Regions from separate parts of the Shinella sp. BE166 genome, predicted to be linked through region 2. Evidence: riboswitches for the same ligand, from Rfam matches in the RefSeq annotation. Region 2 holds a riboswitch; each other region holds the start of a gene.

Region 1 (3,201 bases), on a different contig from region 2:
ACCTTCGAATATGACGGCAACGTCTTCAACATTCTCGACACCCCCGGCCACGAGGACTTCGCGGACGACACCTACCGCACGTTGACGGCGGTGGATGCGGCGGTCATGGTCATCGACGCCGCCAAGGGTATCGAGCCGCGGACGTTGAAACTGTTCGAGGTCTGCCGCCTGCGCGACATCCCGATCATCACCTTCGTCAACAAGATGGACCGCGAGAGCCGCGACCCGTTCGAGATTTTGGACGAGGTGGAAGAGAAGCTGGCGCTCGATACCGCGCCGATCACCTGGCCCGTCGGCCGGTCGAAGTCGTTCTGCGGCTCCTATCATCTCGCCGACCGCACCTTCCGTGGCTCGGATACGCAGGTGCAGCCGACGAAGATCGACGATGCGACGGTGGTGGCGAAAAACCTGCCGGAAAACGAACGCACCGCATTCATCGAGGAGCTGGAGCTGGCCCGCGAGGCCTGCCGGCCGTTCGACCGCGAGGCTTTCCTCGAAGGTCACCTGACGCCGGTCTTCTTCGGCTCGGCGCTGCGTAATTTCGGCGTTCGCGATCTGATCAACGCGCTCGGCGCCGTCGCACCGCCGCCGCGCGACCAGGTGGCGGATGTGCGCAAGGTCCATGCGTCCGAGGACAAGATGACGGCCTTCGTCTTCAAGATCCAGGCGAACATGGACCCGAACCACCGCGACCGCATCGCCTTTGCCCGTGTCTGCTCCGGCATGCTGGAGCGCGGCATGAAGGTGCGCCTCGCCCGCACCGGCAAGCAGATCGGCCTGTCCGCGCCGCAGTTCTTCTTCGCCTCGCAGCGCCAGCTCGCCGATACGGCCTATGCCGGCGACGTGGTGGGCATCCCGAACCACGGCACGCTCCGCATCGGCGACACGTTGACGGAAGGCGAGGCGCTGGTCTTTGAAGGCGTGCCGAACTTCGCGCCGGAAATTCTGCGCCGCGTGCGGCTGGAAGACGCGATGAAGGCGAAGAAGCTGAAGGAAGCGCTCCAGCAGATGGCGGAAGAGGGCGTCGTGCAGCTCTTCTCGCCGGAAGATGGTTCGCCCGCCATCGTCGGCGTCGTCGGCGCGCTGCAGCTCGACGTCTTGAAGGAGCGGCTCCAGGGGGAATACGGCCTGCCGGTCTCCTTCGAAATGTCGCGCTTCTCCGTCTGCCGCTGGATTTCGTCGGATAGCGCGGCCGAACTCGAGAAGTTCGTCACCCAGCGCCGGGGCGATATCGCCCGCGACCTCGATGGCGACCCGGTGTTCCTGGCGCAGGATTCCTTCTCGCTGCGCTACGAGTCGGAGCGCTATCCGGCCATCAAGATGGTCGCCATCAAGGAGTATCACGTCACCAAGGCGTGATCGGATCGCGCACCTGTCACTTTCGGCGTGACAGGTGCCACATCATTTGCGAAAACCGCCCCGAGACGGGGGCGTCCGCGCAAGCGGGCTGAGAAGCACCCTTTGAACCTGAACCGGATCATGCCGGCGGAGGGAGTCGAACGGGTGCCGGCTTGCTGCCGCCCGTTGGCCGCCTCCGTCGCAGGGAGGCGAGATGGCCGACACGATTGCAAACATTCTCTCGATCGCAGGGTCCGACCCTTCGGGCGGCGCCGGCATCCAGGCCGACCTCAAGACCTTTGCGGCCCGCGGCACCTATGGCATGGCTGTTCTGACCGCGCTGACGGCGCAGAACACGCAAGGGGTCTCCGGCGTGCATCTCGTGCCGCCGGCCTTCGTCGCGGCGCAGGTCGCGGATGTGTTCAGCGATGTGCGCGTCGATGCCGTGAAGATCGGCATGATCGCCTCGGCGGAGATCGCGGAAGCTGTTGCCAACAGCCTGTCGTCGCGCCGCGGCCTGCCGGTCGTGCTCGATCCGGTGATGGTCGCCAAGGGCGGTGCGTCGCTGCTGGCACGGGAGGCGGTGGAAGCGCTCACGCGCCGGCTGCTGCCGCGCGCCACCGTGCTGACCCCCAACCTGCCGGAAGCCGCCGCCCTCTTGGGCGAAGCCGAGGCGACCGACCGGGCGGGCATGGAGGACCAAGCGAAGCGGCTCCTCGCGCTCGGGCCAAAGGCAGTGCTGCTCAAGGGCGGGCACCTGCCGGGAACCGAAAGCCCGGATGTGCTGGCAACGCCAGACCGGCTGCACTGGTTCGAGGGCGTGCGCGTGCTCACGCGCAACACCCACGGCACCGGCTGCTCGCTGTCGAGCGCGATTGCCGCGGAGCTCGGCAAGGGGCGCACGCTTGCCGATGCCGCGGCGGTGGCGAAGAGTTTCATCGCCGGCGCGGTGCGCACGTCCGATGCGCTCTCCGTCGGCTCCGGCCACGGACCACTGCACCATTTCCACGCGCTCTGGAACTAGCGATCCGCCAGCGCCAGCCGCAAGCCCATCAGGCCGAGGGCGGCGGCGAAGCTGCGCTGCGTCCAGACCATGATCCTTGGCCGGCTCAGCACCTGCTGGCGCAGCCCTGCGGCAAGCGCGCCATAGAGGGCGAAGACGAGGAAGGTCAGCAGCATGAAGACGCCGCCGAGATAGAGCATCTGCGCCGTGGCGTCGGGCGCCTCCGCCGGCACGAATTGCGGCAGGAAGGCGAGGAAGAACAGCGAGAGTTTCGGGTTGAAGATATTGGTGAGGATGCCCTTGCGAACGATGCGAAGCGCCTTTTCGGCGGGCGCCTGGTCCGGCCCGAAATCCAGCGCGTTGCTGTCCTTCAGCATGCTCCAGGCGATGAACAGCAGGTAGGCGACACCGACATAACGCAGCACCTCGAAGGCGAGCGCGCTCGCATGCAGCACCGCGGCCAGGCCGACGACGGAGGCGACGATGTGCGGGATGATGCCGAGCGTGCAGCCGAAGGCGGCAAGCAGGCCGGCGCGAAAGCCGCCGCTGATGCCGAGCGCCAGCGTATAGATCACGCCGGTGCCCGGCAGGAGGATGACGACGAGCGAGGTGATGAGGAATTCTGTGGTCATGTCCGGTTTCCATGCGGCTAGAGCATTTCCAGCCGAAGCGGCATCGCTTCGGCGTCGGATAATGCGCCAGAGGCGGCAGGGAACACCGGAAGGCAGGCCGTGGTCTTGAACGAAATTGCAGTCAGCCGCGCGCAGCGAGATAGGCGCCCGGCGTATAGCCGTAGCGGCGCGTGAAATTGCGCGTCATGTGGCTCTGGTCGGCAAAACCCGCGTCGATGGCGGCCTCGG
Region 2 (3,201 bases):
CGCCGGCAGGCCGAGCGGCACGACGGAGAGCCGGATGATCCAGACCCGTCCCCAAAAATCCCGCTGCCGGGCGAGCGCCCGGGCGACGGGAATGGCGAGCACAATGGAGAGCAGGGTCGACAGCGTCGCCTGTAGCAGCGTGAACTGCGCGACCCGCCAGATATAGGCGTCGAAGAGCGGCGCACCGCCCCCGCCGCCCGCATGCGCCAGAAGCACGGCCGTCGCCGCGCCGACGAAGACGAGCACGACGCCGAGGGCAAGCCCCCCGGCGACGCGCAAGGTCCGGCGTTCGGCGCGGGCGAAGAACATCACCTTATTTGGCGCTCATGGCGGCGAGCCATTCGTCGATCCAGGCCTTGCGGTTGGCCGCCACCTCGTCCGACGACATCAGGAAGGTCTTTTCCGGCTTCACCAGCGCGTCGAAGGCGGCCGGCAGCGGGTCCTTGGTCTTGCCGGCCGGCATCATCCAGTTGGTCTCCGGAATGATCGACTGGAAATCCGGCCCGGTCATGAAGGTCAGGAACTGACGCGCAAGTTCCTTGTCGTCGGAGGTGCGCGTCAGGCCTGCCACCTCGATCTGCACATAGTGGCCCTCGGAGAAGGCGGCCGCCTTGTAGCGCTCGGTGTTTTCGGCGATCACGTGATAGGCGGGCGACGTCGTGTAGGACAGCACCATCGGCGCCTCGCCCTTGGTGAAGAGGCCATAGGCCTCCGACCAGCCGGGCGTGACGGTCAGCACGCGGTCCTTGAGCTTGCCCCAGGCCTCACCGGACTTGTCGCCATAGACCGACTTCACCCAGAGCAGCAGGCCGAGCCCCGGCGTCGAGGTGCGCGGATCCTCGATGACGATTTTCTGCGCCGGGTCGCCCTCAACCAGTTCTTTCAGGCTCGTCGGCGGCGTCTTCACCGTCTCGGTGTCGTAGATGACAGCGAAATGGCCGTAGTCATAGGGCAGGAACGTGTCGTCGGAAAAGCCGCCCGGCACCGTCAGACCCTCGGGCGAAAGACCATGCGCTTCGAAGAGCCCGGTCGCCTTCGCCTCGGTGATGAGGTTGGTGTCGAGACCGAGCACCACGTCGGCCTTGGTGCCCTCGCCTTCGAGCTTGAGGCGCGTCAAAAGCTCGACGCCATCGGCGACGCCGACCCATTCGACCTTGCAGCCGCAGGTCTTGGCGAAGGCTTCGGCGACCTTCGGCCCCGGGCCCCATTCGGAAACGAAGCTCTCATAGGTATAGACGGTCAGCGTCTTTTCCTGCGCCAGCGCAGGCAAGGCGAAGGAAACGGCAAGGGCCGCGATCGAGGTGAGGAATGTCTTGCGCATCGGCGCCTCCCTGGTCTGTTCACAAAACGGGAATAGGGCGCTGGAATGTGCCGTCTAATCCCTCCGCCGGTACGAGCCGGATCAGGTTCTTCGGGTTGGCGAAACCGCCTCTCAGCCAGTGGGTCGAAAACCCGCGTGGCACCCCGTTAGAGCAAGGCAAGGCATAATCCCGCTTTCAGCGCGGCGCAAGAGGCAAGGCCCTGTTCCATGCGGAACAGCGGGCGGCGGGGCGATGTGGGAAAGTCTGATCACTGGATGAGAGAGGCTCATCCCTAGAGAGATCAGGAGAAACTTTCATGCGCAAGTTCATCATTTCCGCCGCCATCGCAGCCGTCGCCGCCATCTCCTTCGCCGCCCCGTCCCAGGCCGGCTATTACAGCTACGGCTACAAGCCGCACTGCTTCATCAAGAAGGTGAAGTCCTACGACTACTACGGCAACGTCATCATCAAGAAGATCAAGGTCTGCAAGTAAGCCTTCTTACGTCGCTGACCTCCCCAAGGCCCGGATGTCCCCTGCATCCGGGTCCTTTGCCGTTTGCGGTTACGACAGGCGTTCCGCCAAAATCTTTCCCTTTCTGGAGAACATGCGCTAAGGGCATCAGCCATGACCATGCCCGCACCGACAGACCCGTTCTTCGTCGTCCTCCTGGGAGGCGCGCTCCAGGCGACGCCGCGCCTTGCCGCGGATGTTGCGGGCGCGCGTTTCGTGGCCGCCGATGGCGGCATGCGCCATGCGGCGGCGCTCGGCGTGAGACCGGAAATCTGGGTCGGCGATTTCGATTCCACCCCGCCGGAACTGCTCGACGCCTGGCCGGATATCGAGCGCCAGCCCTATCCCGTCGCCAAGAACGAGACCGACGGCGCCATCGCCGTCTCCGTCGCCATCGAGCGCGGCGCCAGGAAGATCGTGCTGGCCGGCGCGCTCGGCGGCGAACGCTCCGACCATGCGCTGATGCACCTCATCCATGCCGTCTCGCTCGAAGAGCAGGGGTTTGCCATCAAGCTCACCTCCGGCACGGAGGAGGCCTGGCCGCTCCTGCCCGGCACGCGCGAGATCGACCTGCCGAAGGGCAGCCTGTTTTCCGTGCTCGGCCTCTCCCCGCTTGCCGGCCTCGACATCGGCAACGTGCGCTATCCGCTGAAGGACTTTTCCTTGCCCTTCGGCTCGTCGCGCACCATTTCCAACGTCGCGGAAGGCCCGGTTCGCCTTTCGCTCGCCTCTGGCCGCGCGATCGTCATCGCCCGGCCCTATGACCTTTCAGGAGCCTGACCCTTGGCACCGCCCATCCTCAAACTCGACGATATCTTCCTGAGCTTCGGCGGCACGCCGCTGCTTGCCGGCGCCAGCCTGCAAGTGGAGCCCGGCGACCGCATCTCCCTTGTCGGCCGCAACGGCTCGGGCAAGTCGACGCTGATGAAGATCGCCGCCGGCCTGGCGGAAGCGCAGTCCGGCGAGGTGTTCCGCCACCCGTCCGCCACCATCCGCTACCTGCACCAGGCGCCGGATTTCGACGGCTACGAGACGGTCGCCGCCTATGCCGAAGCGGGCCTCGGCCCGAGCGACGATCCCTACCGCGTCACCTACCTGCTCGAACATCTGGGGCTGACCGGCGCCGAGCACCCGGCGTCGCTTTCGGGCGGCGAGGCGCGGCGCGCGGCGCTCGCCCGCGTCATGGCGCCGGAGCCGGACATCCTGCTGCTCGACGAGCCGACCAACCATCTGGATTTGCCGACCATCGAATGGCTGGAAGGCGAGCTTCAATCGACCCGCTCGGCCCTCGTCGTCATCTCGCACGACCGTCGTTTCCTCGAAAAGGTCTCCAACGCCACCGTCTGGCTCGATCGCGGCCAGTCGCGGCGGCTGAACCGCGGTTTCGGC
Region 3 (3,201 bases), on a different contig from region 2:
CGCCGAGCGAGAAGGTGACGTCATAGGCCCGCGCGATGTCGCAGATTTCGTCGAAATGCTCATAGAGGAAGCTTTCGCGGTGGTGATGAAGACACCACTTCGCCATGATCGAGCCGCCGCGCGAAACGATGCCCGTGACGCGGTTGACGGTGAGCGGGATATAGGCGAGCCGCACGCCGGCATGGATGGTGAAATAGTCGACGCCCTGTTCGGCCTGCTCGATCAGCGTGTCGCGATAGACCTCCCAGGTGAGGTCCTCGGCAATGCCGTTCACTTTCTCCAGAGCCTGGTAGAGCGGCACGGTGCCGATCGGGACCGGCGCATTGCGGATGATCCATTCGCGGATATTGTGAATGTTGCGGCCGGTCGACAGGTCCATGACCGTATCCGCACCCCAGCGGATCGCCCAGACCATCTTCTCCACTTCCTCGGCCATCGAGGAGGTGACGGCGGAATTGCCGATATTGGCGTTGATCTTAACCAGGAAGTTCCGGCCGATGATCATCGGCTCGGCTTCCGGATGGTTGATGTTGGCGGGGATGACCGCGCGGCCGCTCGCGACCTCCTGGCGGACGAAGTCCGGCGTGACGAAATCCGGAATATGCGCGCCAAAGCTCTCGCCGTCGCGGACAAGCGCTTTCTTCACGGCTTTGCGGCCGAGGTTTTCGCGGATGGCGATGAATTCCATTTCTGGGGTGACGATGCCGGCCCGCGCATAGGCGAGCTGCGTCACCGCCTTGCTGTCCTTCGCCCGGCGTGGGTGGTTGCGGATGGGGAATTCCGGCGTCAGCCGCTCGCCGGTGGCAAAACCGTTGTCCTCCGGGCGGATATGGCGGCCCTCGTAATCCTGCACGTCGCCGCGGGCGGCGACCCAGCTTTCGCGCAGCCGCGGCAGGCCGCTTTCGATGGAAACGACATGGGTGGGATCGGTGTAGGGGCCGGAGGCATCGTAGACCACGACCGGCGGTTCGCCGGCGGTCGGGTGCAGGGCGATTTCGCGCAGCGGCACGCGGATATCCGGGTGCTGCTCGCCGGGGATGTGGATTTTCCGCGAGGCGGGCAAGGCGCCGGTGGTGACGGTGGGGGTGAGCTTTTGGGCGGCAATATTCATCGTGAGGCTCCAAGGTTCAAAGTTGGAGACCCAGTCCTAGAGCCGGAATGATGGAAAGACGCCGACACGGAATCCGGGAAGCGGAATACGAGTCTACAGCGCTTGCACCGTCCCTACGCCAGTATGAACTGGATCAGGTTCAACGGGTCACTGCGCTGCGAAAGCCAGCAGTATCTCAGCCCCTTGTCGGGACCCCCCTGGTGAATGCTTTAAGCAAAGACGCTCGGGGATGATTTGTCAACATGGTAAAATATGTAAGTGTATTCTTACATTATATTGTGCGAAAAACCTCTCCTCCGTCGTCCTCGGGCTTGACCCGAGGATCCACACGGCACCCGCGGCATGGATCCTCGGGTCAAGCCCGAGGATGACGCCGGGGGGAGGGGAGCACAGGCTTCCGACAAAAGAAAACGGCGGGGTTTTGCCCCGCCGTTCCCTTTGAAATCATTCGCGAAAACTATTCGCGTTCGCCGGTGAAATTCAGCAACAGCTGGAAGATGTTGACGAAGTTCAGGTAGAGCGAGAGCGCGCCGAACACGGCCATCTTCTGCTGCGATTCCTGGTCAATGTTTTCGGCATACTGCTCCTTGATGTTCTGCGTGTCCCAGGCCGTGAGGCCGACGAACACGACGATGCCGATTACGGAGATCGCGAACTGCAGCGCGGTGGAGCCGAGGAAGATGTTGACGATCGAGGCGATGACCACGCCGATCAGGCCCATGATCAGGAACGAGCCGAACTTCGACAGGTCACGCTTCGTGACGTAACCGTAGAGGCTCGTCGTGCCGAACATAGTGGCGGCGATGAAGAAGGTGCGGGCGATGCTCATGCCGGTGAAGACGAGGAACACCGAGGCGAGCGACAGGCCCATGACGGCGCAGAAGGCCCAGAAGGTCGCTTGCGCGGTGCTGGCCGACATCGTCTGGATCTTGAACGAAAAGAAGAAGACGAAGGCGAGCGGCGCCAGCATCACCACCCACTTGAGCGGCGAGGAGAAGATCGGCACGTAGAGCGCCGGCGTCGAGCCGACGAAGAAGGCGATAAGGCCGGTGATGACCAGGCCTGCGCCCATGTAGTTGTAGACGCGCAGCATGTGCTTGCGCAGGCCCTCGTCGAAGAGGGCGGCCGACTGCGCCTGCGCGCCATAGCCAAATCGCTGTTGTACGGGTTCCATCATGGGTCTCCTTCGGTGGAACGATTGATCAGTAAAGCGTGCGCGAGAGATCCCGCGCGGTTTCAGCCAGGTCGTCGGCCTTGCGGCTTTCCGACACCAGCGCATAGGCGACGTCGCCGATCTGCCAGTAGGCGGCACGGGCATTGTCGGCGTGGAAGAGCAGGACGTGCTGCACGCCGAACGAGCCCGGCCGCACGGCGAAGAGCGACAGGCGTTCGTCCTTCTTCGGCTCCAGCACCAGCTCGACGCTCGGGCCATAGGCCGAGGGGAAAACCTGCGTGTCGACCACGGCCCAGCCTTTCGGCAGGTCCGGCAGGACGATCGCCGTCGCGGAGCGGATTTCGGCCGGATCGAAGACGGCGGCTTCGGGCTGCGAGCTCATCGCATCGCGGATGAGCGTGGTCTTGTGCGCCCGCACGGCCTCTTCCACGAAGGCGGGCGGCGGGGTGGAAGCGATGACCTCGGTCGCGCCGAAGGGGCCGAGCACGGCATGCGCGGTCCAGCCGGCGGCAACAAAGAGGGCGATTGCCGCGGCACGGCGGAAGACGGAGAAGACGCGGCGTCGGGCGAGCGAGCGTTCGAGAAGGCGCGCAGCCTCGCGTGTCGCCTGCCGGGTCACCGCACGATGATCGGCCAGCGCCAGGCGCAGTTCGTCGCGCACGCGCAGGTCCTTCATGATCTGGGCGGCGATCTCCGGCCGTTCCGACAGGTAAGCCTCGACCTCGATGCGCCGGCCGACGGCGAGCTGGTCGTCGACATAGGCATTGAGATCGGATTCGAGGATCGGGTCATTGCTGGTCATCGCCAGTGCCTCCGACGATTCTGAGATGGGGGACGGTCGCGGTAGCACCGTTCTGTTCAAAGGCGCGCAGGCGTTCCCGGGCGCGGGCGACGCGCGACATCAGCGTGCCGACCG

Evidence for each region. A riboswitch is a leader RNA that binds a small molecule or an ion and turns the genes downstream of it on or off. The one in region 2 is predicted to bind thiamine pyrophosphate.
Region 1: another riboswitch for thiamine pyrophosphate. It lies ahead of thiD (bifunctional hydroxymethylpyrimidine kinase/phosphomethylpyrimidine kinase); the one in region 2 lies ahead of thiB (thiamine ABC transporter substrate binding subunit).
Region 3: another riboswitch for thiamine pyrophosphate. It lies ahead of thiC (phosphomethylpyrimidine synthase ThiC); the one in region 2 lies ahead of thiB (thiamine ABC transporter substrate binding subunit).

Annotation. Positions count from the first base shown of each region.
Region 1 covers NZ_JBPEHL010000005.1:222,772-225,972, reverse strand. Annotated here, with positions in the region: gene J2Y63_RS15105 (peptide chain release factor 3) at 1-1,359, shown strand, start outside; TPP riboswitch at 1,424-1,497, shown strand; gene thiD (bifunctional hydroxymethylpyrimidine kinase/phosphomethylpyrimidine kinase) at 1,553-2,362, shown strand; gene J2Y63_RS15095 (LysE family translocator) at 2,359-2,973, opposite strand; gene J2Y63_RS15090 (AraC family transcriptional regulator) at 3,095-3,201, opposite strand, start outside.
Region 2 covers NZ_JBPEHL010000012.1:134,033-137,233, forward strand. Annotated here, with positions in the region: gene thiP (thiamine/thiamine pyrophosphate ABC transporter permease) at 1-309, opposite strand, end outside; gene thiB (thiamine ABC transporter substrate binding subunit) at 314-1,321, opposite strand; TPP riboswitch at 1,363-1,477, opposite strand; gene J2Y63_RS25160 (hypothetical protein) at 1,618-1,794, shown strand; gene J2Y63_RS25165 (thiamine diphosphokinase) at 1,933-2,592, shown strand; gene J2Y63_RS25170 (ABC-F family ATP-binding cassette domain-containing protein) at 2,596-3,201, shown strand, end outside.
Region 3 covers NZ_JBPEHL010000004.1:495,145-498,345, reverse strand. Annotated here, with positions in the region: gene thiC (phosphomethylpyrimidine synthase ThiC) at 1-1,111, opposite strand, end outside; TPP riboswitch at 1,204-1,320, opposite strand; gene J2Y63_RS13100 (Bax inhibitor-1/YccA family protein) at 1,569-2,285, opposite strand; gene J2Y63_RS13095 (anti-sigma factor family protein) at 2,314-3,087, opposite strand; gene J2Y63_RS13090 (sigma-70 family RNA polymerase sigma factor) at 3,074-3,201, opposite strand, start outside.